Regions from separate parts of the Nocardioides sp. GCM10023255 genome, predicted to be linked through region 1. Evidence: predicted binding sites of a transcription regulator. Region 1 holds the regulator's gene; each other region holds the start of a gene.

Region 1 (9,736 bases):
CCTTCCAGATCATCCCGAGTGGTGCTTTTCGAGTGAAAGCAACCGACTGGACGGTCCAGCGGCCGCCCTTGATGTAGCCACCATTTCGATAGGCGGCCTCGACGTTTGCGGCAAGGATCTTGCAGTTGTGGCACTGCTTCGAGGAGCCGGCAAGAAACTCCGATGTCTCGCCGGATGAGAGCGAATCCGACATAGCAGCGAAGTACTCACGAAGGAACTGTTCCTGCTGGCCCCTGCTCGTTTGCGCCGGACCGGTCGACGGCGAGGGCGACTCCCTCACTGAGGCCGACCCCGACGGAGCAGGAGCCATCTTCGGCTCAGGATCATCCGAGCACCCACCCAGCAACAGGGCAGCCGCGAGTCCGAGAGCGAACGCCGTCCGAGAGCGATGCACGCGCAGATCCTTCCCCGAGAACCAGCACCCGAAAACCCCGTCAACCGGGCGCCGGAAAGCACGCTAGTGGAGGTTCAACGAGCGGGGAACCCGCAGGTCACCGGCCTGTGGAGGACGGCCGGAGACCCCAGCGCCGGGCAGTTCGCGGGCGGTCGGACGTGCCCGAGCGTGGGAGCAGAGGAGAGGAGCGCGAACTGCCCTGCTGGCGGGACGGGTCAGGAGGAGGCGGACCGCTTCATCGCCCGCCGGCCCTGGGCGACGAACAGCCCGAGCCCGCGCGCGGCGACCGAGGGCGCGAGCGCCGAGGCCCGGACGACGCCTCCGCGCCAGCCCGGCACCGAGCGCACGACCCGGGAGGTGCCGATCAGCGAGACAGCGGCCGAGGCGACCTCGTCGACGCTGAGGATCCGCCCGCCGGAATGCACCAGCGCCGCCCCGATCCCGTCCGGGTCCTGGCCGTCCAGCATCGCCGTCTGCACCCCGTCCGGGCAGAGCGCGTGCACGCGCACGCCCCGGGGTGTCTCCACGTCGCACGACATCGAGATCGAGACGATCGCGGCCTTCGTGGCGGCGTACACGCTGTAGCCCGGCACCGGCCCGAACCCCGACAGCGACGCCGTGTTCACGATGTCCCCTCCGCGGGGACCGAAGGCATCGAGCGCGGCGCGCATCCCCCACAGCGTGCCGAGGACGTTCACCTCGACCAGCCGGCGCACCGCCTCCTCGGACAGCGAGGAGAGCGTGCCGTCGTCACCGACGCCGGCGTTGTTGAACCACGCGGTGAGCGCGCCGTGGCGCGTGGCCTCGGCGGCCGCCGCAGCATGGGCCGCCGGGTCGCGGACGTCGAGCGCGAGGCCGCGCACGGCACCGATCTCGGTGGCCGTCCGCTCGGCGGCCGGCCCGTCCACGTCGGTGACGACGACGGCGTGGCCGCGGGCCACCATCTGCTCGGCGATCCCCCGCCCGATCCCGCGGGCACCACCGGTGACGACACAGCTCGAGGCAAAGGACATGGCCGGAGTCAACCAGATGCGTCATGCGGCGACGGCCCGTCGCGTCGTACGTTCCGACGGTGACCACCGACCCGCGCGCCGACGCCGTCGAGAGGAACCTCGCGGAGTTCCACCGCGTCCTGGCGACCTCCCCCCTGGTCACGACCGGCACCCACCCCGACGTCACGAGCTTCCGCAGCGGACTGCCGCACCCGCTCTTCAACGACGTCGTCGGCGCCCGCTTCACGCCCGGGACCGAGCGGGCACGCGTCGAGGACACGGTGGCCCCGTTCGTCGAGGCCGGGCTCCCGTTCCTGTGGTGGTGCGGACCTTCGACCTGGTCCGAGGCGCTGGACCGCGCCCTCACCGGGATCGGCGCCCAGCGCGAGGACAGCCCGGGCATGCACGTCGCGATCACCGCGGACGAGCCCGCCGACCCCGATGACCCCGCCGACCTCGATGACCCCGAGGCGCGCGCGGTGCCCGGGCTCGAGATCGCGCTCGGCACCGAGGCATCAGACCGCGACGTCGCGCGACTCATGTGCGAGGTCTTCGAGATCCCCGGCTCCCTCGCTGCACCGCTGCGGGACTGGATGACCGTCTTCGACCCGGCCTGCCTGGTGCACGCCGTGGCGAGCCTCGACGGCGAGCCGGTCGGCTGCGGCTCGGTGTGGATCACCGGACGCACCGCGGGCATCTACAACGTCGCGACGCTCGCGCACGCCCGCAGGCGCGGCGTGGGGTACGCCGTCACGGCCGCTCTGCTGCGCGCGGGGCGGGCGCGCGGGTGCGACGAGTCGATCCTGGTCGCGAGCCGCATGGGTCGCCCGGTCTACGAGCGGCTCGGCTACGTCGAGGTGTGCACCATGCCGCAGTACGTGTGGATCCCCGCCGGATCGTGACCCGCCCGACCCGCGACACGCCTTCGAACAGATGTTTGAATCACCCAGCCGTTTTGGCTAGCGTGGTCCCCACTCGCCCGGGGCGCCCCGGAGCGTCCGCCGCAGAGCCTGGAGGCAGCCGCATGGCCACGAAGAAGTCCGACAAGGTCACCCAGCTTCCCGACGGCCCGCCGGACGCCACCGGCCTCACCCCGCGCCAGCAGCGCGTCCTGACCACGATCAGGAACTCCATCGAGAAGCGCGGCTACCCGCCGAGCATGCGCGAGATCGGTGACGCGGTCGGCCTGACCAGCTCCTCCAGCGTCGCCCACCAGCTCAAGGTGCTCGAGGAGAAGGGCTTCCTCAAGCGCGACCCCAACCGGCCCCGCGCGATCGAGGTGTTCCTGCCCGAGGTGATGGCCGCCCGCCGGTCCATCTCGGCGGCCGACGAGACGATGTACGACGAGACCGGCGTGGGCGACGCCGTGCCCGCGGCGCAGTACGTCCCCGTGCTCGGCCGGATCGCGGCCGGTGGCCCGATCCTCGCCGAGGAGCGGATCGAGGACGTCTTCCCGCTGCCCAAGCAGCTCGTCGGCGACGGCCAGCTGTTCCTGCTCGAGGTCTCTGGCGACTCGATGATCGATGCCGCCATCTGCAACGGCGACTACGTCGTCATCCGTCAGGAGCAGACCGCGCAGAACGGCGAGATCGTGGCGGCGATGATCGACGGCGAGGCGACGGTCAAGACGTTCCAGCGCAAGGACGGCCACGTCTGGCTGCTCCCCCACAACGACGCCTACGAGCCGATCGACGGCACCCACGCGACCATCCTCGGGAAGGTGACCGCGGTCCTGCGGCGGATGTGACCCCGAGGTAATAATGACGGGAATCAGGGGGCGGTCAGGGGCATACTTGATGGCAGTGTGCCCTGCCTGACCTGAAAGTGGACCCGTGAGCATCCCGAGCATTCCCGCGATCGTGGGTATCCGTAAGCGATACCCACGTCTCGTGCGCGGTGTCCTCGAGCTGGCGCTGGTCCTGACCCTGTGGGTCGCCTACAGCCTCTCGCGCCTCTTCGCGGACGCCGCCATGGGCCCCGCCCTGGCCCGCGCCCACGACCTGCTCCACATCGAGCGGCACCTCGGGATCCACTGGGAGGTGCCGCTCAACCACCTCTTCACCGACAACGACGTCATCGGGCTGATCGCCAGCTACTGGTACGCCACGCTCCACTACGTCGTCACCGCCGCCGTGCTGCTCTGGCTCTACCGGCTCGGCTCGCGCTGCTACATCCCGGCCCGTCGGGCGCTCGCGATCGGCACCATCATCGGCCTGGTTGCCTACCTGCTGATGCCGACCGCCCCGCCTCGGTTCATCCAGGGCTACGTCGACGTGCTCAGCCTGCACGCCGCCGACGGCTGGTGGAGCGCCGACGCGTCGGCCCCGCGCGGCCTCGGCGGGCTCACCAACGAGCTGGCCGCCTTCCCCTCGCTGCACGCCGGCTGGGCGCTGTGGGTCGCGATCGCGCTGCAGCGGCACGCCCGCTGGCACTGGCTGCGCGTGCTCGGGTGGCTGTACGCCGCCGGTACCGCCGTCGTCATCGTCGGCACCGGCAACCACTGGGTGATCGACGTGGTCGTCGGCTGGCTCGTCGTGGTCGCCGGGTGGCTGGCCGCCGAGGGCATGCCCGCCCCGGTCGACGACGACGAGCTCGACCGCGAGCTCGACAGCCTGACGACCGCCCAGGGCTCCGCCGCGGCCACAGCCGACTGACCCCCGGGCGACGCCCGGGTGAACTGACGGTGCTCACACCCCGCGCCCCGTCACCCCTGCCCGGTCCCGCCCGTTGAGGACGCGTGAGCACCCCACGCGCCGCCACCCCCCGGCCCCTGCGAGCCGAGCCCCTGCGAGCCCGGCCGTTGCCGCGACGTACCCTCCTCGCGACCGGCGCGGCCGGCGGCGTCCTCGCCGGCCTCGCACCGGGCGTGACGTCGACCCCGGCCGCGGCCGCGGCGGCCCGTGACGGCGGTGGCGCGTTCCGGCACGGCGTCGCGTCCGGCGACCCCCTGCCGACCGCGGTGGTCATCTGGACCCGGGTCACCCCCACCCCGGCCAGCACCCCCGGCTCCGGGAAGGGGCCGCGCGTGCGCGTGGAGTGGGAGGTGGCGACCGACGCGCAGTTCCGCCACGTGGTGCGCAGCGGCAGCTTCGGCACCGGCCCGGAGCGCGACCACACCGTCAAGGTGGACGTGAAGGGGCTCCAGCCCGCCCGGTGGTACCACTACCGCTTCCGCTGGGACGGACGCACCAGCCGTGTCGGGCGCACCCGCACCGCCCCCGCCCACGACGCCACCCCCGACCACCTCCGCTTCGGCGTCGTCTCCTGCGCGAACCTCCAGGCCGGTTGGTTCAGCGCCTACCGCGGCCTCGCCGCCCGCGACGACCTGCACGCGGTGGTGCACCTCGGCGACTACCTCTACGAGTACGGGCCGGGCGAGTACGGCTACGGCCCGGACGACCGGGACATCCGCAGCCACCAGCCCGCCCACGAGATGGTGTCGCTGGCCGACTACCGCCAGCGGCACGGGCAGTACAAGCGCGACCCCGACCTGCAGGACCTGCACGCGAAGTACCCGTGGGTCGTGACCTGGGACGACCACGAGACCGCCAACGACGCCTGGCGGGACGGCGCGGAGAACCACACCCCCGGCCGCGGCGCCGGTGGCGAGGGCAGCTACCGCGACCGCCGGGCACGCGCGCACCGGGCGTACGACGAGTGGATGCCGGCCCGGCTCGACGGCAGCGTCCGCGTGGGTGACGGCGACCGGCTCTTCCGCCGGCTGCGCTTCGGCACCCTCGCCGAGCTCAGCATGCTCGACCTGCGCACCCACCGCGACCGCCAGGTCCAGCCGGTCGCCCCCACGCCCGTGCCCGACCCCGACCCCGAGGTCAGCGACCCGGACCGCACCATCACCGGCCGCCGGCAGATGGACTGGCTCCAGGACTCGCTCTCCCACGACGCCGTGCAGTGGAAGGTCGTCGGCAACCCGGTGATGATCGCGCCGGTGAACTTCGGGGCGGTCCCCGACGACCTCGTCGACCCGGTCAACGACGCCACCGGCCTGCTGCCGGCCGACGGGGCGCCGTACAACGTCGACCAGTGGGACGGCTACACCGACGACCGGCGCGAGGTCTTCGCGCACATCCGCCGGCACCGGGTCAGCGACGCGCTCTTCATCACCGGCGACATCCACTCCGGCTGGGCGGCCGAGCTGCCGTACGACGCCTCGACCTACCCGCTCGGGGAGTCGGCGGGGGTGGAGTTCGTGTGCACCTCGGTGACATCGAACAACCTCAAGGACATCACCGGCTCCCCCGCCCGCACCACCAGCGTGCCGGTCGAGGAGGCGATCAAGGCCAACAACCGGCACGTGAAGTACCTCGACTTCGACAGCCACGGCTTCTCGGTGCTCGACCTGACCGCCGAGCGCGCCCAGATGGACTGGTTCGTCATCGGCGACCGGGCCGACCGGGACACCCCGATCACCTGGTCGACGTCGTGGGCGACCCGGACCGGCACCGGACGCGTCGAGTCCGTCGACGGCCCGGTGGGCTCCTGATGTGCGGACCCGACCGCGCTGCCGGCACCTTCGCCGCCGGCCTCGAGCAGGCACGGACCGGCCGCCGCGCCCTGCTCTCCGCCGGCGCCGGCGGGCTGCTGCTCTCGAGCCTGCCCGGCGCCGCGAGCGCGTCTGCCCGCCGCCGCCCGAGGCACCGCAAGCGGGCCTACGTGCTGGTCGTCGACGGCTGCCGCCCCGACGAGATCGACGCCCTGCTGACCCCGAACCTCCACGCCCTGCGAGAGCGCGGGTTGCACCTCCCCCGGGCCGCCTCGCTGCCGGTGATGGAGACCATCCCCAACCACGTGATGATGATGACGGGGGTCCGGCCAGACCGGTCGGGCGTGCCCGCGAACGCGATCCACGACCGCGAGCTCGGCAAGGTCCGGACCATGGACCGGCCCACCGACATCGCGGCCCCCACGGTGATCGGCCGGCTCAACCGGCACGGGCTGACCACCGGCACCGTGCTGAGCAAGGAGTACCTCTACGGAGTCTTCGGCACCCGCGCCACGCACCGCTGGGAGCCGGCGCCGGTCGTCCCCGTCTCCGGGCACGCACCCGACCGGTTCACGATGGACGCCGCGCTCGCCATGGTCGACGAGCTCGACCCCGACTTCATGTTCGTCATCCTCGGCGACGTCGACCGCTTCGGCCACGCCGACCTGACCGGGACGACACTGCGGCTGCAGCGGCGGGTCGCCCTCGCCGACACCGACCGCCAGGTCGGGCGCTTCGTCGACATGCTGCGCGCCACCGGCCGGTGGCGGCACTCGATGCTGCTGGTGCTGGCCGACCACTCGATGGACTGGTCGACCCCCGAGAAGGTGGTCAGCCTCCAGGCGCCGATGGACGCGGACCCGCTGCTCGCCGGCCGGGTGCGGATCGCCGACAACGGCGGCGCCGACCTCCTCTACTGGACCGGCCCCGCCCGCGACCGGGACCGGGCGGTGGACCGGATGCGGGCGATCGCCCACGACCACGAGGGCGTGCTGGCCGCGCACGACCGCCGGGAGCCGAGCCTGCGGCTTGGCCCGGAGGCCGGTGACGTGGTGGCCTACTGCCACGCCGGCTGGCGCTTCAGCGACCCCGACCCGGTGACCGACAACCCGATCCCGGGCAACCACGGCCATCCCGCCACCCGGCCGATCCCCTTCTTCGTCACCGGCGGCCACCCGCGGGTGCCGCGCGGGGTCACCGACCGTGCCCGGGCGCACACGATCGACGTCGCCCCCACGGTCGCGTCGTTCCTCGGCGTGGGCGCCCCGCGCGGCGGCTGGGACGGGCACACGCGGCTCTGAGGAGCGCGGACGCCATACGAACTGTGGCCTCTGACCCCCAGATCGCATGACGTTGCGGTGCGCGGAGGCTGCCCGTCAGCCGCCGGCGAGCCGGGCCAGCGCCTTGCGGACGACCGCGGGGTCGGTGGTGGTCCACATCGGCGGCAGGCTGGCCTTGAGGAAGCCGCCGTACCGTGCCGTCGCGAGCCGCGGGTCGAGCACCGCCACCACGCCCCGGTCGGTGGTGGTGCGGATCAGACGGCCGGCGCCCTGCGCCATCAGCAGCGCGGCATGGGTGGCGGCGACCTGCATGAAGCCGTTGCCGCCGGCCTTGTCGGCGGCCTTCTGGCGGGCGCTCATCAGCGGGTCGTCGGGCCGCGGGAACGGGATCCGGTCGATGATCACGAGCTGGCAGGTGTCGCCCGGGACGTCGAGCCCCTGCCACAGGCTGAGCGTGCCGAACAGGCAGGTGTGGGGGTCGTCGACGAACTGCTTGGCCAGCTCGGGGAGCTGCGCGTCGCCCTGCGCCAAGGTGGTGAGGTGCGGGAGCCGCTCGCGCACCGCCTCCGCGGCCGCCTCGGCGGCACGCCGGCTCGAGAACAACCCGAGGGTGCGCCCGTCGGCGGCGTCGACCAGCTCGCAGATCTCGTCGAGCTGGGCCTTGCCGAGGCCGTCGCGACCCGGCGGCGGCAGGTGGCGGGCGACGTACAGGATCGCCTGCTGCCCGTAGTCGAACGGCGACCCGACGTCGAGGCCGCGCCAGGGCAGCGCGCTCTCGGAGGTGGCACCCCCGACGGCCTGGCCGTCGACGATCCGCTCGCTGGGCTTGAGCCCGACGCTGGTCGCGACCGAGCTGAAGTCGCCGCCGAGCATGAGCGTCGCCGAGGTGAAGACCACGGTCTTGTCGGTCAGCAGCTTGTCGCGCATCGGGCCCCACACCTGCAGCGGCGCCACGCACAGCCGCGGCGGGATCCGCTCGCCTCCCTCGCTGAGCCACAGCACGTCGGACTCGAGGTCGGCCGCCATCCGCTCGGCGTTCGCGAAGACCTCCTGCACCGACCCCCTGGCCTGGGTCCGGCCCGCGTCGGCGTCGCTCGCGTCGCTCTCCTTGGGGTACGCCGAGAGGCAGGCCCGCGCGGCGTCGCGCACCAGCACCAGCGCGTCGCCGAGGTGCTGCGGCAGCCGCTCGAAGCGGCCGGGGTCGGACTCCGCGATCGCGTCGCGCAGGGCGTCGGCGGCGTCGGCGAGGTCGTCGGCCTCGGAGCCGTCCACGAACCGCTGCGAGCGCCGGGCGGCCCGCTCGACGTCGCTCGCGCTCAGCTCGTCGGTGGCGGCCTGGGTGACCCGCTGCACGAGCTCGTGGGCCTCGTCGATGACCACCACGTCGTAGTCGGGGATCATCGGCACCCCCTCGATCGCGTCGATCGCGAGCAGCGAGTGGTTGGTGACGATCAGGTGCGAGCGGTGGGCCTTCTCGCGCGCCAGCTCGACGAAGCACTCCTGGCCGAACGGGCACTTCGCGGCCCCGAGGCAGTCGCGGTGGCCGACGCTGACCTGGCGCCACTCGCGGTCAGTGTGCCGCGGGGCGTTGTCACGCTCGCCGCTGCCGCCGGACTCCGCCTCCTCCTCGGCCCAGGCCCGCAGCTCGAGGACCTTCTGGCCCATCGACCCGCTCGGCATCTCCACCAGGGCGCCCTGCTCGTCGGGCACGCCCTCGCGGATCCGGTGCAGGCAGGCATAGTTGGAGCGGCCCTTGAGCACGGCGTACGACGCGTCGACCCCCGAGTCCGGCAGAGCGCCCACCGCCTCGACCAGGCGCGGGATGTCGCGCTCGACGAGCTGGTGCTGCAGGGCCAGGGTGGCGGTGGCGACCACCACGCGCTGGTCGTGCAAGAGGCTCGGGACCAGGTAGGCCAGCGACTTGCCGGTGCCGGTGCCGGCCTGCACCAGCAGGTGCCGGCCGTCGGTCATCGCCTCGGCGACCGCCTCGGCCATCTGCACCTGCCCGTCGCGCTGCTTGCCGCCCAGCGCGGTGACGGCCGCGCCCAGCACCTCGCGCACGCCACCGGCCCCGGTCGTGTCCGATGTCGGCGCGGGGCTGGTCGAGGGGCTGGTCGAGGGGGCAGTGGGTGGCACCCGAGAACCCTAACCGCGGGCACGGACAGCCGACCGCGGCCGTCCCCAGGCACGGGGTCCGCCGGTGTCCGCCCGGTTGTCGGGGCGCGGGTCTAGGGTGCGGGGGGCACGAGACGACGAGGGGGAGATCGTGACGGACCACATCGAGGTGCACACCGACGACGGGCGCGTGCTGGAGGTGCTGACCGGTGGCGACCCCGACGGCCTGCCCTGGCTCTACCACGGCGGCTCGCCCACGGCCGCCGTGCCCTACCCGACGTTCGACGAGGTGGCGCGCTCGATCGGGCTGCGCCTGGTGACCTACTCCCGGCCCGGGTACGGCCGCTCGACGCCCTACTCCTGGGCGGCCGGTCCCCCGCGCGTGGTCGACGACGTCGCCGACTCGGTGACGATCCTGGACCACCTCGGGGTCGGCGAGTTCGTGACGCTGGGC
Region 2 (9,736 bases), on a different contig from region 1:
GACGTCGTCGGCGATGAGCACCTTCAGGCCCGACAGGTCCACCACGTCCGGGGTCGGCGGCAGCATGATCGGCATCTCCAGCCGCTGGTCCTCGCCGGTGTAGAACTCGACGTTGACCACGGCGAGGTTCTTCACCGCCAGCGCGTAGCCCAGGCCCATGCCGAGAGCCAGGCCGCCGCGGGCGATCGAGAGGATCAGGTCGGGGTCGAAGCCGTCGTCGACGACCTGCTGGCCCAGGTCACGCACGGAGGCGCCGAACGCCTCCCAGGTCAAGGTCTCCCGGTCGGTCATGACGGGAGTCTGCCGGATCGTCAGAGGCCGGGGCCGGCGAGGTCCTCATCGTGGTCGCGGCCGCTCGCAGCGAGCTCCTCGCGCACCACGGCGAAGGCCAGGCCGGAGCCGTAGCCCTTCCTCGCGAGCATGCCGACCAGGCGCCGGGTGGCGGTGGTGTCGTCGACCCGGGCCAGCGAGCGCAGCTTCTTGCGCACCAGGGCGCGCGCCGCCTCCTCCTCGGCCGCCGGGTCGATCTCGTCGAGGGCCTCGCGGGCGACCTCGTCGTCGACGCCCTTGCGACGCAGCTCCTGGGCGAGCGCCCGGCGGGCCAGCCCCTTGCCCGGCTGCCGGCTGGCGATCCACGACCGCGCGAACGCCTCGTCGTCGACCAGGCCGACCTCCTCGAAGCGGTCGAGGAGGCGGGTCGCGATCTCGGGTGGCACGTTCCTGGCCGCGAGCTTGTCGTCGAGCTCCTTGCGGCTGCGGGCCTGGCCGGTCAGCTGGTCGAGCAGGATCTTGCGGGCCACCGACTCGGGGTCGGCCTCCGGGCCACCTTCCTGCGGGTCGGGCGGGGGCGGATCGGTGCGTCCGCGCCCGGCCCGCCGACGGCCCGACCGGGCACCGCCGCGTGACGACCCCCGCTCGGGCATCTCGGTGTCCGCCGGGGCGGGCGTGGACGCACGCTGCGTCCACGCGTCCACCCCGGCGGTGACGTCACCGGCCCACGAGGGTGCGGGTCGGTCGTCGTCGAAGCCCGACGAACGGGTGCTGCGGGGCTCAGAAGTCATCGACGCCCAGCGGGTCGGCGGGGACCTCGGCGTCGACCGTCGGGCCCACCCCGAGCTTCTCGAGGATCTTCTTCTCGAGCTCGTTGGCCAGGTCGGGGTTGTCCCGCAGGAAGTTGCGGGCGTTCTCCTTGCCCTGGCCGAGCTGGTCGCCCTCGTAGGTGTACCAGGCACCGGCCTTGCGGACCAGACCCGCCTCCACGCCGACGTCGATCAGGCCGCCCTCGCGGCTGATGCCCTTGCCGTACATGATGTCGAACTCGGCCTGCTTGAACGGCGGGGCGACCTTGTTCTTGACGACCTTGACGCGGGTGCGGTTGCCGACCATGTCGGTGCCGTCCTTGAGCGTCTCGATGCGGCGCACGTCGAGGCGGACCGAGGAGTAGAACTTCAGCGCCCGACCACCGGTCGTGGTCTCCGGGGAGCCGAACATCACGCCGATCTTCTCGCGCAGCTGGTTGATGAAGATCGCGGTCGTCTTGGAGTTGTTCAGGGCACCGGTCATCTTGCGCAGCGCCTGGCTCATCAGCCGGGCCTGCAGGCCGACGTGGCTGTCGCCCATCTCGCCCTCGATCTCGGCACGGGGCACCAGGGCGGCCACCGAGTCGATGACGATCAGGTCGAGCGCACCGGAGCGGATCAGCATGTCGGCGATCTCGAGCGCCTGCTCACCGGAGTCGGGCTGGGAGACCAGCAGCGCGTCGGTGTCGACACCGAGGTTCTTGGCGTACTCGGGGTCGAGGGCGTGCTCGGCGTCGATGAACGCCACGATGCCGCCGGCGCGCTGGGCATTGGCCACCGCGTGCAGGGCGACCGTCGTCTTTCCGGAGGACTCCGGGCCGTAGATCTCCACCACGCGGCCGCGGGGCAGGCCGCCGAGCCCGAGCGCCACGTCGAGCGCGATCGAGCCGGTCGGGATGATCTCGAGCGGGGCGCGCGTCTCGTCGCCGAGCCGCATGACCGAACCCTTGCCGAACTGGCGCTCGATGTTGGCGAGCGCGGTGTCGAGAGCCTTGTCGCGGTCTCCACCAGCCATGTCGTTCTTCTCCTTCGGGGGCTTGCCCGCCCCGCGTCGTGGTCGCTTCGTCTGGGATGTCGTCGTCGTGTTCATCGTCGTGCGAGACGCTAGACGGGACCGCCGACAGTGCCGGTCCGGGGCCGGACTGCTGGGGACGACGTCGACCTGCGCGTCACCTGTGGAACCACCCTAGCCCGAACACGTGTTCGACTCACGCAGGTGCGGTGGGCGTGTCGTCCACCCGCCGCCCGGCCCCCGCACCCGGCCCCAGGCTCAGCCGCCGCACAGCTGGCGCTGCCGCTCGCGCCGCGCCGCGTGGTAGGCGTCGAGCTCCCGGACGCCCTGCCTCCAGCTGGCCAGCCACATCTGCGTCGCCGCCGCCGGCGAGAGGCGCCCCGACCGGAGCATCTCCATGTCGTGCACGTGGTGCTCCCAGGTGTCGATCGACGTCCGGGCGGTGTCCAGTGTCGTCCGGTCGTGGGCCACGACGCGACTGCAGGAACGCAGCGCCGCGGGCGCGTCGGGCAGCCCCTCCGGTGCCGGGCAGGCCCCGGCCCGGACGGCCAGGCTCCGGTCGGCGGCCCGGAACCGGGCCAGACGCTGGTGCGCGCCGACGCGGGTCTGGTTCCAGAACTGCGTCGCCTGCTGCAGGCTGATGGCGCCGGAGACCAGCTGGTTCATGGCGCCCACGTGCACCTCCCACTGGTCCAGGGCGGGCGCGGCCGCTTGCAGCACCCCGTGGAGGGCCGCAGCGGCATCGGCGCACTGCTCCTCCTGCTGCTGCGCGGCGGACGTGGTCGGGTCGGTCGACGGGGTCGGGACCGCGCGTGACGCGGCGGCGTTCGCCGGATCCCGCGACGCCCCCTCGGACCCCGCCGCGGCAACCAGCCAGACCAGGGCCACGACCAGCATCCCGGCGAGCGCACCCGCGAAGAACGCGGGGCTCAGCCACCACCGGGCCGTGCGCTGCGGCTCCCCGGGTACGTCGACGAGAGCCCCGTCCCAGTCCGCCTCCCAGCCCTCGTCCCACTCGGGGTCCTCGTCCTCGGGCGGGTCGTCGTAACCGTCCTCGCCCCGCCCCGGGTCGCCGGCCGGCGCCGGCACGGCGTCGTACCGGACGTCGTCCCCCACCGGGACGTCGTCCTCGTCCGTCCACGCGTCCTGGGCGTGGTCGCCCAGCCACGCCGACGGCTCGTCGGTGCCGTCGCCGTGGTCCGAGAACCCCCGTTCCTCCACGGCTCCACTCTTCGTCGATCCCGGCCCGGGCGAACCCCCCAATTGGGCGATTCTGGTCACTGGGCGATCGCGGCCACCGGGGCGATTCCGGAGCCGCGGCGTCGGTGGGCGCGGCGTACGACGGCTCAGGCGGGGTCGGCGACCGGCTCGCGCGACGACTCCCCCGGCACCCGTGGCAGCACCACCCGGAACCGGCACCCGGCCGCGGCCGGTCCGTCGACGACGTTCTCGACCTCGACCTGCCCGCGGTGGGCCTCGACGATGCCCTTGACGATGGCCAGGCCGAGCCCGGCGCCGCGGGCGTGCGAGGAGTCGTCGGGGTCGGGGGTGCGCGCCGCTCCCCCCTGCCAGGCCACGTCGAAGACGCGCGCCATCTCCTCGGCGGTCAGGCCGCCGCACCCGTCCACGACGCTCAGCTCGACCCCCTCGGCCACCGCGCGCCCGTGGATCTCGACCACCCCGTCGGCCGGGGTGTGCCGGATCGCGTTCATCACCAGGTTGGAGACGACGCGGGAGAGCCCGGCCGGGTCGGCGGTCACCTCCACGCCCGCCTCGACCGTCCCCCCGAGGCGCACCCGCCGGGCGCGCGCCACCGGGTCGGCGCCGGCGATCGCCTCGCTGACCAGGTCGCCGAGCACCACCGCCTCCGGGCTGAGCCGCAGCACCCCGGCGTGGATGCGGGAGAGCTCGAAGAGGTCGTCGACCATCCGCACCATCCGGTCCACCTCGGCCCGGATCTGCCGGTGGTAGCGGGCGGGGTCGGTGGCCAGCCCGTCCTCGAGCGCCTCGGTCATCGCGCGCATCCCGGCCAGCGGCGTACGCAGGTCGTGGGACACCCACGAGACCAGCTCGCGACGCGACTCCTCGAGCCGGGCGGCCCGGACGCGCGCCTCCTCCAGGCGCTCGCTGGTGCGCGCCAGCTCCTCGGAGAGGGCCTGGAACTCGCTGGGTCCCCGGCTGCCGGCGATGAAGCGCCCGTGCTCGGCCATCCGCCGGGCCTCCTCACGCAGCGCGGCGGACCAGCGCACGACCGCGGCCCCGAGCGCCAGGGCCACCGCCACCGCCACGACGCCGGCGACCAGGGCGACGAGGCTCACCACGCCCCAGTCGTGGTCGGAGATGAACATCAGCTCGGAGGTGGCCAGGACACCCGCCAGCACCGAGAGCACCGCGACCAGCGCCACCAGCCCGAGCTGCCAGCGGATGGAGCGGTGCCGCAGCAGCCAGGCCGCACCCAGCCCGACGGCTCCCACGGCCGCCGCGCTGGCCGCGGACACCAGGACGATCTGGAGCTGGTCCGAGCTCATCCGCCTGCCTCCCAGCGGTAGCCCACGCCCCACACGGTGAGCAGGCGCTCGGGCCGAGTCGGGTCACGCTCGACCTTCTCGCGCAGCCGACGCACGTGCACCGTCACCGTCGACCGGTCCCCGATCGACCACCCCCACACCTGCTGGAGCAGGTCGTCGCGGGAGAACGCGACCCCCGGGTGCGCGACCAGGAAGCGCAGCAGGTCGAACTCCCGGGCGGTCAGCGCCAACGGGCTGCCCGCCCGGGTGACGGTGTGGCGGGCGCCGTCGACGACCAGGTCGCCGTCGGTGAGCAGCTCGGGCGCCGCGGGCGCGGTCTCGGTACGCCGCAGCACCGAGTCGACCCGCAGCGCCAGCTCGCGGGGGCTGAACGGCTTGGTCACGTAGTCGTCGGCGCCCAGCTCAAGACCGACCACGCGGTCGGTCTCGCTGCCCAGTGCGGTCAGCATGATCACCGGCACGTCGCCGGTCTCCCGCAGGCGCCGGCACACCTCGAGCCCGTCGATGCCGGGCAGCATCAGGTCGAGGACGACGAGGTCCGCGGGTGCGTCCCGCATCGAGGCGAGCGCCGCCTCACCGTCCCCCACGTCGAGGACGTCGTGGCCGTGGGCGCGCAGGTAGGACACGACCACCTCGCGCACGGTGTGGTCGTCGTCAACGACCAGGACCCGGGACACGTGGCCTCCTTCCCCGGCTCGGGCCGGCCGCCGCGCGTCGGGCGCGGACCACGGTGGCGACGGCCGCGGCCACCACCACCAGTGTGGCAAGGACGAGCCAGCCGGCGACGTAGGGACGGTCCAGCAGCGTCGGGTTGTCCGCCCGCGCCCCGAACCGCCCGAGCACCGGGACCGCCAGCAGCGTCACGCTGCCGAGCACGACGAGGGCGACCGTCGCCGGGCCGCGGGCCGCCCACGGCAGCGCACGGGCGCCGATCGCGGCGAGGGCGACGACCAGGGGGGCGAGCACCACGTCGTGCAGCACGACCCCGGCGGCGAGCCAGGTCGCGGCGTCCACGATCCGGCTGGCGTCCTGGCGGCTCAGCAGCAACCACGCGCCGTACGCCCCGAGCAGCACGCCGACCGCGCCCGTGACCAGCCGCGCGGTCACGTCTGCACCTCGAGCCGGCGTACCCACTTGGTCTGGAGCACCCCGGGACGGTCGGGCGCGATCAACCGGCACGGGTAGCCGTGGTCGATCGCCAGGGTCTCGCCGTGGAGCCGCAGCGCCAACAGGGTGCGCTCGTCGTCGGCGAATCCCGACTGCAGCAGCGTCTGGCGGTAGGGCCCGCTCTCCTGCAGCGAGACGACCAGCACGTCGCTCCCCCGCGGCGCACCGACCAGGTCGAGCAGGTCGCGGACGCGCACCCCGGTCCAGGTCGCGCCGGCGCTCCACCCCTCGACGCACGCGATCGGCAGGCTGTGGGTGGTCTGCTCCATGGCCTCGAGCCGGGCGCGGTCCAGGGTGACCTCGCGGTCGGCGTACGCGACGGTCAGGCGGTACGACGGGTCGGTGGCGGTCGCGGTCACGCCGGCGGCCCGGGCGGACTTGTTGACCGGCACCCCGCCCGGCCCGTCGCCCGAGCGCACGCCCAGGACCGACACCCGGCGCAGGATCGGCACGGTGCTGCCGGCGGTGGCCAGCACCGCGACGCCTGCCGCCAACCAGGTGGTGCGCAGCAGTCCGCGACGGCTGAGCGCGCCGGGCTCGACCGCAGAGGCCCGGTCGAGGGCGGTGGACTCCAGGTCGGCCCCCAGCGCCTGCCGGATCACCGGGAGCTTGACCGCCACGTGCACGACCAGCGCGCCGACCGCGACCCAGCCGACGGCGTAGTGGGTGGCGCGGAAGGAGAAGGCCCACGGGTACCACTGGGCGGCGTTGGCCAGCCCCGAGGCCAGCTGGAAGATCGCCGCGGCGACGAGCACCGCGACCGACGCGCGCTCGGCGCCCTCGACCGCGAGCTTGCGGAGTCCGCGTGGCGGCCGGAGGAACAGCCGCGGGTAGACGGTCCAGAGCTTCACCAGCAGCAGCGGCACTGCTGCGGTGCCCGCGACGACGTGCAGGCCCTGGGTGACGCGGTAGCCCCACGACGGGCTGGTGGGGAACGGCAGCGGCTGGTCGGGGACCTGCGCGTAGTGGCTGATCACACCGGTCACGAAGGCGACACCGAAGCAGATCCCGAGCCACAGGCCGACGCGGGCGGTGACGGCCGCGCTGCGCAGCCGCGAGCGGAAGTCGGAGTCGGCGGGGATCCTCATGCCGGGTCCTCGAGCACCGCGAACCAGCGGCCCGCACAGGCGTGAGTGCCTCGCACGGCCAGCCCCGCGGCGGTGGCCACCTCGGCGATCGCGTCCGCGCCCACCACCGCCCAGCGGAACGGCCGCGACCGGGACGTCCCGGACTGCAGGACCGCCCACATCGAGTGCACGCCCGCGCCCGGTGGGGAGAGCTCGACCACCACCCGGCCGCGCGGGTCCAGCAGCTGCCGGACGCGCCGCAGCAGCGCGACCGGGTCGCCGCCGATGCCGACGTTGCCGTCCGCCAGCAGCGCGCTGCGCCAGCGGCCCTCGCCCGGCAGGGCCTCGAAGACGTCGCGCACGATCGCCGTCACCCCGCGCTCCCGGGTCTGCCGCACGGCCTCGTGGACCACGTCGATGCCCAGCACCACGTGGCCGAGCTCCGCCAGGCCGGCGGTGAGCCGGCCGGGCCCGCAGCCGATGTCGAGCGTGGGTCCGACGCAATGGGCGAGCATCGTGGCGTCGGTCGAGTCCGCAGCTCCGGTCCAGCTGGCCACCGGCAGCGGCTGGGGCTCCGTCCCCACGCCGACGACCGTGCACGGGACCCCTCGCAGCGCCCGCGAGTAGACGACCGAGAACGACTCGTCGGGCGGACTCTCGCGCACGTCGTCGACGGGCGAGAACTCGGTGCTCATGACCGCGCCGCCCTTACGGCGGTCCAGGCGCGCGCGAAGTGGCCGTCCGGTGCCTGCACGGCCACCGCGTCCGCGTCGGCCGCGGTGTCCACGTCGCGCAGCACCGCGGTGGTGCCGACGCGCAGCCCGGCGCCGGCGAGGGCGCCCCGGGTGTCGTCGTGCGTGCGCGGCGTCGACATCTCCACGTCTGCGATGGCGGCGGCGTGGCGCGGGTCGCCGAGCGCGAGCACCCACCACCCGCCGTCCTCCGCCGGCCCCAGCACCGCGTCGTGCTCCCGGGTGCCCCTGGCGGCGTCGACGAGCAGCAGCGGGGTCACCTGCGGGGTGTCCATGCCGATCTGCACCACCGGGCCGGGCCCCGTGGCGAGGTCGAGGTGCGCGTTGACCAGCCGCTCGGCGAACTCACGGCCGCGCTGGGGTCTCACGGTCCACCCGTCGAGCGCCCGCGCGACCTCCTGGCCGCGGACTCCGTCGCGCAGGTCACCGGCCAGGGCGAGGTGGCACGACCTCACGCCGACCGCGTCCGTGCAGGCCCGCAGCGTGTCCAGCAGCGCGGCGGCGGCGATGCCGGCCGCCTCGTGGAGGCCGACGTGGGCCCCCAGCCGGGTCTTGACCCGGCCGGCGACCGGCGACTTGGCCAGCACCAGCATCCGCGGGCCGGTCACGAGAGCACCTTCCAGAAGTCCCTGGCGGTGCGGACCGTGCCGCGGACCGAGCCGGAGACCTTGGACCGTGTGCCCTCGGCCCGCGGGTGGTAGGACACCTCCCGCTCGGAGAAGCGCCAGCCGGCCCGGGTCGCCTTGTCCAACAGCTCGACCGGGTAGCCGAAGCGCCGGTCCTGCACGTCCAGCGCGAGCAGGTCGGCCCGGCGACAGACCCGCATCGGAGCGATGTCGCGGGCAGGCATCCCGATCCGCCGGCGCAGCCACGCCACGATCAACGCGTTGCCGGCCCGCGCGTGCCAGGGCCAGACCCCCGACCGGACCGGGCGCCGCCGGCCGACCGCGATGTCGGCGCGGCCGGCGCGAACGTCGTCCAGCATCGGCCGCAGCTCGTCGGGGTCGAAGGAGCCGTCGCCGTCCATGAACGCCACGTGGTCGTGGCGGGCGGCGAGCAGGCCGGCGTGCACGGCAGCGCCGTACCCCGGGACGTCCTCGACGACCACCGTGGCGCCGAGCTCCCGGGCGACCCGCGCGGTGCCGTCGCGCGAGCCGTTGTCGACCACGATCACCGCGAACACCTCCGGCACGCGGGGCAGCAGCGTCGCGAGCGCGGGTGCCTCGTCGCGGCACGGGAGGACGAGGTCGCAGACGGGCTCCATGTCCACGACGGTAGAGGCGTCAGGCGTGCCCGCAGGGGCGTCAATGCTTACGGAGTCGTGACGGCGGGGTCGTAGCCGCGCGACCTGCCCGGCAGCTCGGGAGCGGCGAAGTGCTGGTAGTCCCTGCCCGTCGACCACCGGCCGCCCCACTCCCAGCCGATCCGGGCGAAGGCCCGCACCACGGGCCCGTCGGCCGTGATCACGCCAGGTGGAGGATGCGCGCCGGGTGACCGCCTGATCGTCGCGAAGCGCCGCCCGGCGGGCGGGGCGACCCGGGCGCCGGTCAGGTCAGGGTTCTGCACAGGGTTGACGTCGATGGCGGCGCCGTACGCATGGGCGGACCAGGAGCGGCTGCCCGCGACGCGACGACAGTTGAACGCGGAGGTGTTGTCCGCAGCCATGGACCGCTGGTCCTCGCCGCCGAAGTCGTCGACGAGGCGCATGCGTCGGATCGGCCAGCGGGCGTCGTACAGCTGGCGGAAGACCATGACGACCTGATGGAGATAGTGCCGGTGGACGACCAGCTCGCCGGTGTGGGCGTGGCCGTCGAAGCCGAGGTAGGTCATCCGCGCGTAGCGAAGCTCACCGACCGCGACGGGGCACCCGGGTCGGTGGCTGAACCGCAGCCGGCCCAGCAGGCCAGGCCCGATCCGCCGTCCGGACCACGAGTACGCCGGCAGCGGCGCCGGGCCGTCGCCGGGCACCACGTGGTCGGCCAGAGGGAGGTGGACGGCCGCGAGTCCGGTGCAGTCGCGCAGGCGTCGCCAGTCGGCGCTCGCAGCGGCCCGGTCCGCACCCCGCAGCGGGTACGGCCGTCCCCAGGAGCGGATCCGCGCCGGGATCCACGTGTCCCCGACGACCCTGCCG
Region 3 (9,736 bases), on a different contig from region 1:
CTCCCCCAGCCCGCTGGCCCGGAGCTCGGGCAGCTCGCGCAGGGCGACCCGGGCGTCGCGGGCACGGATGTGCGGGAACGCCTTGGCGATCGCGTCGATCTCTCCGGGCGGCATGCCGAGCGCGGCACCGACGTCACGGACGGCGTGGCGGACCCGGTAGGTGTCCATCATCGAGACGCACACGCACCGCTCCCCGCCGTACCGGTCGAGGACCCGCTCGTAGACCTCCAGCCGCCGCGCCGACTCCACGTCGACGTCGATGTCGGGCAGCGCCTGGCGCAGCGGGGAGAGGAACCGCTCCATGAGCAGCCCGTGCCGGATCGGGTCGACCCCGGAGATGCCGAGCAGGTAGTTGACCAGGCTGCCCGCGCCCGAGCCGCGGGCGGCGCAGCGCACCCCCATCTCGCGGATCAGGTCGGTGACGTCGCCGACGGTGAGGAAGTACGACGCGTAGCCGAGCTCGCGGATCGTCTCCAGCTCGTCGTCGAGCCGCTTCCACACGACCTGTCTCGGCCCCGAGCCGTAGCGGTCCCCGATCGCGCCCTCGCAGCGGGCGCGGAGCAGGGCGTCGGCCGGACCTGCTCCCGGCGTGGGCCGCGGGGTGACGCCCCCGGCGGCCAGCTCGAACTCCGGGAAGTGCACCTCCCCCAGGCCCAGGTCGGAGCGCGGGTCGAGCGCGCACCGGTCCGCCACCGCGCGGGTGCGGGCCAGCAGCTGCCGGGCCTCGCGGGCCGGGTCGGCGGCCAGCCCGGCGAGGCGGCTGATCTCCTCGGCGACCTCGGCCATCTCCTTGCCGGACTTCAAGAACCCCTCCGCGTTGCCCCGATCGACGTGCCGGCGATCGAGCGCGACCAGCCGGCGGGCGGCGTCGAGGACGTCGACAGTGGGGGCGTCGCGACGGTCGGCGTAGCGGACCGCGTTGGTGAGCACCGTCCCCAGCCCGGCCCGGCGGGCCGCCCCGGCCATCCGGGCGGCGTGCGGGGTGGTCCCGGGCCCCCAGCCGGCACCGGACGCGCCGAGCCGGTGGGAGACCAGCTCGACCAGGAGGTTCTCCCGGGGCACCCGAGCCCGCCACGGCGCGAGCACCGTCTCGGCGAGGTCGTCGCGGCGGCGGGTGGCGGCGACCCCGAGCTCGGAGGCCGGACCGAGCAGCACCACCAGGTCGCCGGACCCGAGCAGCTCGGCCACCTCCGGCAGGCCGGGGTCGAGCACCGGGACCCCCCGCTCCCCGGCGAGGTGGGTGGCCGAGACCAGCCGGCACACCGCCGCCCACCCCGCCCGGCCGCTGGCCAGCAGCGTCACCCGGGGCAGCCGCGGGTCCCGGAACGCCCCGCCCCGCACCGGGGTCCGGGGGCGCCCGGCCCGGGCGACCTCGTCGGACGACGTCGTGGTGAGCGTGGGCCGGTGGGCGAGGTCGACCCCCAGCACCGGCCGCACGCCCGCCGACAGGCACGCCTTGGCGAACTTCACCGCGCCGTAGGTGCCGTCGCGGTCGGTCAGCGCCAGGGTGTCCATCTCGTGCTCGACGGCCCGCTCGACGAGCGTGTGCGGGTGGGACGCGCCGTACTGCAGCGAGTAGCCCGAGGCCACGTGGAGATGGGGGAAGGGATCGGGCACGGGTCGCCTCCTGCGCACTCAGCCGGCTCGACCCTGACTGTTTTGTCGAACACATGTTCGAACACCTGAAGTCTACGCCTCCCCGGGGAGACGTCAACTCGGCCCGGAGGCCGAGGCTCAGCCCACGTGCCGCACCACCTGGGCGCGCGCCGGCGCGTGCGGGACCAGGCCGAGGCACTGCTCGACGACGGCGAGGAAGCGGTCGGAGTCGCGCACCAGGTCGTCGGCCTCGCGCTCGGTGACGGCGCGGGTCGAACCGGCCTCGGCCGCGGCTCGCTTGCCGGCGCCCGCCGCGAAGAACCGGGCCCACTCCTCGAGCTCGGGGGCCACCTCGGCCAGCAGCACCCAGGCGTTCTTCTGCGGGCGGCGCCGCGCCGGCGCCGGGTGCGCCCGGGCCGCCAGCAGGGCGGCCGCGGCCCGCAGCGCCGCCACGTGGGCGCAGGCGTAGCGGGCGGGCACCTCGGTCGCCGCCATCGCCTCGCTCAGCGACTCGGCCGAGCGGGCGAGGTAGGAGTGCGTGGTGGCCGGCAGGGCATAGGGGTTGGGGACGCTCATCGACTCCACCCCTCAGTCCACGCAGCCGACGAGCTGCCAGCGACCGTCGGACCAGTCGAAGGAGAGGTCGAAGACCCCGCCGCCGTCACCCTCGCCGGACCCGGCCGCCGGGCCCATGCCCCGGCCGGCCTCGACCCGCCAGAGCTCGCGCTCGACGAGGAGGTCGCCGGCCGCAGCCACCGACCCCGAGCCCCCGAGCGGGACGTCGTCGGAGCCGACCGCCGCCCGCACCCCGGACGACTGCCACCACGGCGACGTCTCCACCCAGTGCGCGACCACGGCCCGCACCTTCCACAGCCGCCCGCGCCACAGGAACTGCTCGGGACCCTCCACGCCCGTCACCCAGCCCTTGCGGACCTCCACGGGGTCGTCGTACCGCCTCATCTGGCCGCCACCTCTCACACACCCTCGACCCCGGACACCGACCCCGGTCCCGCGTCGACCGGCCGTGGGTCACCCCCGGGCCGGCCCGGCGGGGACGGGGTCGAGATCGTCCCCGCCGAGCGGGGTTCGAACGCGTGTTCGAACACCCCGAACGCTACACCTCGGCACGGACAGTCCGTCAAGAGATCGCCGGCGCCCTCGGGCGCCGGCCGCGTCACCGCCGGGTGACGGGGTGCGAGGAGAGCCAGACGCCGCGGATGTAGGCGCTGGTGTCGCGGTGCCAGAGGAAGAACAGCAGGGCGGCGTCGAGCACCACCGAGACGACGGTGAGGACGATGAACAGCGGGGGCGGGTCGCTGCGCAGCCCGGCCAGGGTCGCGACGGCCATGAAGCCCACCAGCGCGGTCAGCGAGAGCCGTGCCCAGCTGTGCCCGCTGCGCAGGAACACCGCCAGCACGCCCGCCAGCAGTGCGAACACCACGAAGAGCACGATCGCCACGGGCACGAACGCCGGCGGCTTGAGGTCGCCCGTCGAGTCGGGGTGCCCTGCCGCCCACGAGCTGACCAGGTCGTCACGCAGGATGACCGTGAGCAGGGCCGTGAACCCGCTCAGCAGGACCAACCCCAGCAGGACCCAGGTCGCACCGCTCACCGAGCGCGGCTGCTGCCGACTCATCCAGTCTCCTCTCAGGCGCCGGACCACCGGCGCACGCACCACGAAAACCCACCGGACCGGTGGCCTCGCCTCTGGCTAGGGTCGCAGTATGACGACCGAGCACCCCACCATCACCCTATTTCGAGACGAGCACCGGCGCCGTGGCGGCCAGGGCGAGATCGTCATTCTCCCCGACTCGGTCCACACCGCCGCACTGGCCGCCGAGGCACTGGGCTGCGAGGTGGGCGCGATCGCCAACAGCCTGCTCTTCGACGCAGGCGGCACCCCCGTGCTGATCCTCACCTCGGGCGCGCACCGCGTCGACACCGCGAAGGTCGCCGAGCGCATCGGCGTCGCGGAGCTGCGGCGCGCGAAGCCCGAGTTCGTCCGCGAGCACACCGGCCAGGTCATCGGCGGCGTCTCCCCCATCGGCCACCCGGCGCCGGTGCCGACCTACCTCGACCCCTGGCTGCGGAAGTACGACGTGGTGTGGGCGGCCGCCGGCCACCCCGCCGCGGTGTTCTCCACGACGTACGACGAGCTGGTCGCCCTCACCGGCGCCACCGAGACCGACGTCGACTGAGGGCCCGGACGATGGAGATCTGGCTCAACCCCGCCTGCTCGAAGTGCCGTGCTGCGACCGCGGAGCTCGACGCCGCCGGCGTGGAGTACACCGTGCGCCGCTACCTCGACGACCCGCCGACCGCCGCCGAGCTCGGCGAGGTGGTGGCGAGGCTCGGGCTCGAGCCCTGGGACGTCGCCCGGCCGAAGGAGACGCGCGAGGCCGGCATCGACCTGCCCCGCGAGCCCGACCGCCGCGCGGCGTGGCTGGAGGCGATGGCCGCGCATCCGGCCACCATCCAGCGCCCGATCCTCACCGCCGCCGACGGCACCACCGTGGTCGGCCGGGATGCGGACGCGCTGGCCCGCGTGACCGCCGCCCAGGGGACTGCCCAGGAGTCGGCCCAGGAGTCGGCCGGGAAGGCCCACTGACATTCCCGGGCGGCGCTGCGAACCTCAGGGACCGCGGGCGGCGTACAACGGGTAGACCGCTGCCCACCCGTGGCGCGGCGCCCATCTCGGACCGGAGGCTGCCCACGTGCGACGCGACCAGCGTGAGCAGGAGTTCACGGAGTTCTTCTCGGTCCACGGCCCCGGCCTGCGCCGCACCGCCTACCTCGTGGTGCGCGACTGGCACCTCGCCGAGGACCTGACCCAGCAGGGCATGGCCAAGCTGTACGCCGTGTGGTCGCGGACGCGGCCGGCCACCCGCACGGCGTACGCCCGCAAGGTGGTCGTCAACGAGTGCCTCTCGCACCTGCGCCGACGCCGTCCCGAGAGCCCGACCGACCAGCTGCCGGACCGGCCGGGCGAGGAGCCGACCACCGGGCTGGACCTCGGCGCCGCGCTGGCGGTGCTGCCGGCGCGGCAGCGCGCGATCGTCGCGCTGCGGTTCCTCGACGACCTCCCGGTCGCGGAGGTCGCCGAGCTGCTCGGCGTCGCGGAGGGAACCGTCAAGAGCCAGACCGCGCGCGCCCTCGGGACCCTGCGCACCCACCTGCCCGAGCTCATCGCCACCGAGGAGACCCGATGACCGCCGACGACCTCACCACCCTCCTGCGCGAGCACGTCGCCCGCGACGAGCCCGGCCACCTCCCCGACCCGGGCCCGGCGGTCCGCGCCGGTCGGCGGCGGCTGCGCGGACAGCGCCTGGCCGCCGGCGCCGTCGCCGCCGTCGTCGTGACCGCGGCCGGCGTGGCCGTCGCGCAGGCCCTGCCGGATCCGGGCGGGGACGGCCCGACGACCGCCATCGACCCGGCGACCCGTCGCGCGCTGGCCGACTACGACGCCCAGCAGATGCCCCGGCTGCTGGAGGAGCACGCGTCTACGGTGTTCTCGCGCAGCGTCCCGGACCTGCCGGCCGGTGACTTCGGGGCCTTCGACGGGCAGGGCAACGAGCTGCCGCCGAAGTGGTACGACAAGGCCAGCGGCATGTCGATCTCCTACGGCGGCACCGGGGACCACCGCCTCTCCGTCGACCTCAGCCACGCCCGCAGCGAGGCCGAGGGCAGCTCCCGCGAGAGCTGCGCGAACGACGTGCGGTCCCACACCTACCTGCGCTGCGAGGTCACCACCACCCCGGACGGCGACCTGGTGATCGAGCGGCTGGCCGCGCTGCGCGAGCTCGCGCCCGGCGACGGCTGGATGCTGGTCCGCTCGGACCGCCTCGACCGGGGCGACCCGGGCCGGCTGTGGTTCGAGCGCAGCGTCAAGGTGATCCACTCCGAGACCTTCCTGACCTACGTGAGGGAGACCGTGCACGCCCCCGACCTGGGCTCGGCGCAGGAGGAGCTCCGGGTGCCCGTCGACGACCTCGCCGAGCTCGGCACCGACCCGGTGCTGGTGATCCCGGAGCCGCCGGACAACCCCGGCGAGTGCGGCCCGTGGACCCTCCCGAGCTCGGGCGTCAGCTACCCCTGCGACTGAGTCCGCGTCACCTAGACTCCGCGCGTGGACTCGCTCGCACTGGCGTTCTCGAGCGGCTGGGCCAGCGGGGTGAACTGCTACCTGGTCGTGCTCGTGCTCGGCATCTCCGACCGTCTCGGCGGGTTCGCCGACGTCCCTGACGCGCTCGGCCGCTGGGACGTCCTGGCGGTGGCGTTCCTCCTCTACGCCTTCGAGTTCGTGGCCGACAAGATCCCCTACGTCGACTCCACGTGGGACGCGGTCTCGACGGCGATCCGCCCCACCGCCGGCGCCGTGGTGGGCGTGCTGATCGCGGGGCAGGCCGACTCCCTGGACGAGGCGGTGCTCGGCGTGGTCGGCGGCGGGACCGCGCTGCTCTCCCACCTCGCCAAGGCGGGCGGACGGCTGGCCCTCAACTCCTCACCGGAGCCGGTCACCAACATCACGGCCAGCATCGCCGAGGACGTCGTGGTGCTGGCGGTCGTGTGGTTCGCGATCGAGCAGCCCCGGGCCGCTGCCGCGATCGCGGCGGTGCTGCTGGCGGCCGGGCTGCTCCTGCTGCTCCTGCTCGCGCGGCTGGTCCGGCGCGGCTGGCGCCGGTGGCGGCGCCGCCGCGACCCGCGCCCGGGCAGCGGGATCCCGGTGGCCGGCCCACGCTCCCCTCACTAGCGTCGAGACATGCAGCCGCCGACCGACCTCACCGACCCGGGCACCCGGGCGCGGGTGACCGCGCGCCTCGGTGAGCTCTTCGCGGGCCGTCCGGTCCTCCTCGGGCCGGGAGTGCTCGCCGGCTTCACGCCTCTCGTCGGCTGGTTGCGCGAGCTCGGCTGCCCGGTCCTGGTCGTCTCGACCAGCCGCGGCGCCGGGCCGGTGCCGGCCGAGGGCGAGTGCGTGGTGGTCGAGGTCGCGCCGCCGCCGACGGCGTCGGTGACCGACGAGCTCCGCGTCCACGACCGGTTGGCCCACGACCTGCCCGACCACGTGGTGGCGGCCGTCGAGGAGCTCGACCCGCACCGACGCGGGATCTGGTCCACGAGCCCGTTCGTCACCACCGACGAGCCGATCCTCGGGCGTCCGGTCACGGGCGGCCGGCCGGCGTCGTTCCTGGCGCTCGAGGACAAGATGCTGGCCGACGAGGTCTGGGCCGCCGCAGGGGTCGCCCACGCGCCGTACCTCATCGTCCCCGCCGACGACGGCGCCCTCGCCGCCGCCACCGACCGGGTGGCCGGGCCGCTGGGGGCCGTCTGGTCCGGCGACGCGCGCGACGGCTTCAACGGCGGCGGCAACTACGTGCGCTGGATCCGCGACGGCGGCGACCGGGCAGCAGCCCTGGGGTTCTTCCGGCCACGCTGCGACCGGGTGCGGGTGATGCCGTTCCTGGACGGCGTGCCCTGCTCGATCCACGGATTCGTGCTCCCCGACGGCACCGCCGCGCTGCGCCCGGTCGAGATCGCCATGCTGCGCGACCCGGTGCGCCGGCGGTTCGTCTACGGGGGGCTCGGCACGTCGTGGGACCCACCGCCCGCGGACCGCGAGCAGATGCGTGACGTCGTGCGCCGGGTCGGGGCGCACCTCCAGCAGGCGCACGGCTACCGCGGCGCCTTCGGGGTCGACGGCGTCCTCACCGCCGACGGGTTCCGCCCGACCGAGCTCAACACCCGGATGTCGGCGGGCGCGACCACGGTCGCCGAGGTGGACCGCCGGTTCTTCACCTTCCTCCAGGCGGCCCTCGTGGCCGGCGTGGACCCCGGGCTGACCGTCGCCGACCTCGAGGGGCTCGTCGACCTGATGGACGCCGAGCGGGTCGGCAGGGCGGTCGCGTTCGGTGAGGGGGTCGGCGTCGGCGGCAGCTTCTCGCACCCGGTCCGCTGGGACGGTAGGGAGCTCGTCCGCACCTCCGCCTCCGGTGCCGGGAGCACCGTGGAGATCGCCGACACCCCGACCGGCTTCTTCGCCAAGCTCGACCCCGGCGTGGCGCTGGCGCCGGGAGAGCGGCTGGCCGAGGTCAACCTCGCCCTGCTGCGTTTCGTGGACCGCGAGCACGGCACCGGCTTCGGCGATCTCGAGGCGGCCCCGGACCTGCGCACCGCGGGAGGCACGGCGACGCCGTAGCCCGGGCCGTAGGGTGTGGCGCCATGGCGCGGGTCGTGGTGGTCGGTGGCGGGTTCGGCGGCCTGGCGGCGGCGGCGCGGCTGGCCAAGCTCGGCCACGAGGTCACGCTGCTGGAGCGCTCGGAGAGGCTCGGCGGCGCGCTGGTCGAGGAGACCGCCGACGGGTTCGCCTGGGACGCCGGCCCGCACGCCGCGCTGCTGCCCGCCGTGGTCCGCGACCTGTTCCGCAAGTCCGGCAGGCCGCTCGAGCGCGAGCTGGAGCTCGTGCCCCTGGACGTCATCCGCGAGCACCGCTTCGAGGACGACACCTCGGTCCGGCTGCCCGGTGGCTCGCGGGCCGCGCAGATCGCCGCCTTCGACGCCCTCGAGCCCGGGCTCGGCCGGCGCTGGGCCGACCACGTGTCGGCGTACGCCGACGACTGGGACGTGCTGCGCCAGGGCTACCTCGAGCGCCCCTGGCGACCCGACGACCTGCCCCGCGACGTCGCGGCCCGGCTGGACAGCCGCGAGGTGATGCACAGAAGGCTGCGCCGGACGTTCAAGGACGAGCGGCTCCGTCTCGTCGCCGGCCACCCGTTGGTGGCCGAGGGCCACGACCTGCGCAACGTGCCCGCCTGGCTGGGCGTGACGGCGTACGTCGAGCAGCGGTTCGGTGCCTGGACCGTGACCGGTGGGATGGGCGTGCTCGCCGAGGCCCTGGGGCGCCGGCTCGAGACCCGCAAGGTGCAGGTGGCCACGTCCACCGAGGTCATCGACCTGGTGCTGCGCGGCGGGCGGGTCGCGGCGGTGGCGACCGCCGACGGCGAGGTCGACGCCGACGTCGTGGTCTGCGCGATCGACCCGCGCCGGCTCCCGGCCCTGGCGGGCTTCGTGGAGCGCACCATGCCGGCGATCCCCCCGGTGGTCGCCCACGTCGGGCTGGAGGGGCCGGTGCCCGACCTGCCCCGCGAGGTCGTCCTGCACGGGGACCCGATGCTGGTCGTGCGCACCGGTGGCCGGGCGCCGGCCGGGCACGCCGCGTGGACGGTCCACGGCCGCGGTCGCCTCGCCGAGGACATGCTGCGCGCCCTGGCGCGGCACGGCATCGACGTGCGCGAGCAGGTCGTCGCCCGGGTGGACCGCTCGCCGCGCGACCTGGTCGAGCAGTGGGGCGGCTCGCCGCTCGGCGTGCTGTGGCAGGGCCGCGCGACCGTGCGCCGCCGGCTGGGCCCCGGCACGCCTGTCCCGGGCGTGTACGCCGCCGGCGCGCACGCCACCCCGGGGGCCGGACTGGCCTTCGTCGGCCTGTCCGCGGCGCTGGTGGCCCAGGCCGTCGGGCCCGCGGAGCGGTAGCGCGGCGGGCCGCCGCCTCAGACCGTGACGTTGAGGGCGGAGAAGATCTCGAGCGTGGCCCTGGAGCGGTTCAGCGTGTAGAAGTGCAGCCCCGGGGCGCCACCGTCCAGCAGCTCGTCGCACAGCTCGGCCGCGACCGCGATCCCCTCGGCGCGCACCGCGGCCGGGTCACCGTCGTGGGCCGAGATCCGCTCGACCACCTCCGTGGGCACGTCGGCACCGATCAGCTCACCCTGGCGACGGATGGCGTTGAGGTTCAGGATCGGCATGATCCCGGGCAGGATCGGCACCTCGACACCACGGTCGCGCACCCGCTCCACGAGGCCGAAGTAGTCCGCGGCCCGGAAGAACATCTGGGTCACCGCGAACTCCGCGCCGGCGCGGACCTTGGCCACGAGCACGTCCGCGTCGTGGTCGAGGGACTCGGCGGTCGGGTGGCCCTCGGGGAACGCCGCGACGCCCACGGTGAACTCCCCGCGCTCCTTGACCAGCTCCACCAGCTCGCTGGCGTAGGTCAGCCCGCCCGGCGTCGCGGTCCACGGCGCCCGCGGCCCGTCGCTGGGGTCGCCGCGCAGCGCCATCACGTGCCGCACGCCCGCGGCGGAGTAGGAGTCGA

The links. The regulator LexA, encoded in region 1, represses DNA repair genes until DNA is damaged. The targets are predictions, from matches to a motif close to TCGAACANNTGTTCGA.
Region 2: recA (recombinase RecA) is a predicted target of LexA. The motif match lies at 2,271-2,286, and genes of this name have one in related genera.
Region 3: ACFO9I_RS19430 (DUF6504 family protein) is a predicted target of LexA. The motif match lies at 2,683-2,698, and genes of this name have one in related genera.

What each region holds. Positions count from the first base shown of each region.
Region 1 covers NZ_JBHSHU010000001.1:72,629-82,364, forward strand. The annotation lists gene ACFO9I_RS00355 (hypothetical protein) at 1-193, opposite strand, end outside; gene ACFO9I_RS00360 (SDR family NAD(P)-dependent oxidoreductase) at 610-1,407, opposite strand; gene ACFO9I_RS00365 (GNAT family N-acetyltransferase) at 1,467-2,288, shown strand; gene lexA (transcriptional repressor LexA) at 2,411-3,133, shown strand; gene ACFO9I_RS00375 (phosphatase PAP2 family protein) at 3,276-4,040, shown strand; gene ACFO9I_RS00380 (alkaline phosphatase D family protein) at 4,124-5,887, shown strand; gene ACFO9I_RS00385 (alkaline phosphatase family protein) at 5,887-7,188, shown strand; gene ACFO9I_RS00390 (ATP-dependent DNA helicase) at 7,264-9,303, opposite strand; gene ACFO9I_RS00395 (alpha/beta fold hydrolase) at 9,434-9,736, shown strand, end outside.
Region 2 covers NZ_JBHSHU010000010.1:151,228-160,963, forward strand. The annotation lists gene ACFO9I_RS17345 (phosphoribosyltransferase) at 1-291, opposite strand, end outside; gene ACFO9I_RS17350 (regulatory protein RecX) at 312-1,061, opposite strand; gene recA (recombinase RecA) at 1,051-2,094, opposite strand; gene ACFO9I_RS17360 (hypothetical protein) at 2,350-3,312, opposite strand; gene ACFO9I_RS17365 (sensor histidine kinase) at 3,438-4,619, opposite strand; gene ACFO9I_RS17370 (response regulator) at 4,616-5,296, opposite strand; gene ACFO9I_RS17375 (hypothetical protein) at 5,274-5,726, opposite strand; gene ACFO9I_RS17380 (molybdopterin-dependent oxidoreductase) at 5,723-6,874, opposite strand; gene ACFO9I_RS17385 (class I SAM-dependent methyltransferase) at 6,871-7,548, opposite strand; gene ACFO9I_RS17390 (TIGR04282 family arsenosugar biosynthesis glycosyltransferase) at 7,545-8,213, opposite strand; gene ACFO9I_RS17395 (glycosyltransferase family 2 protein) at 8,210-8,869, opposite strand; gene ACFO9I_RS17400 (CapA family protein) at 8,917-9,736, opposite strand, start outside.
Region 3 covers NZ_JBHSHU010000011.1:110,316-120,051, reverse strand. The annotation lists partial or broken gene ACFO9I_RS19440 (DNA polymerase III subunit alpha) at 1-1,617, opposite strand, end outside; gene ACFO9I_RS19435 (SAV_6107 family HEPN domain-containing protein) at 1,735-2,172, opposite strand; gene ACFO9I_RS19430 (DUF6504 family protein) at 2,185-2,556, opposite strand; gene ACFO9I_RS19425 (hypothetical protein) at 2,771-3,232, opposite strand; gene ACFO9I_RS19420 (YbaK/EbsC family protein) at 3,321-3,794, shown strand; gene ACFO9I_RS19415 (ArsC/Spx/MgsR family protein) at 3,806-4,204, shown strand; gene ACFO9I_RS19410 (SigE family RNA polymerase sigma factor) at 4,311-4,805, shown strand; gene ACFO9I_RS19405 (hypothetical protein) at 4,802-5,698, shown strand; gene ACFO9I_RS19400 (DUF4126 domain-containing protein) at 5,723-6,346, shown strand; gene ACFO9I_RS19395 (hypothetical protein) at 6,356-7,789, shown strand; gene ACFO9I_RS19390 (phytoene desaturase family protein) at 7,813-9,120, shown strand; gene metF (methylenetetrahydrofolate reductase [NAD(P)H]) at 9,138-9,736, opposite strand, start outside.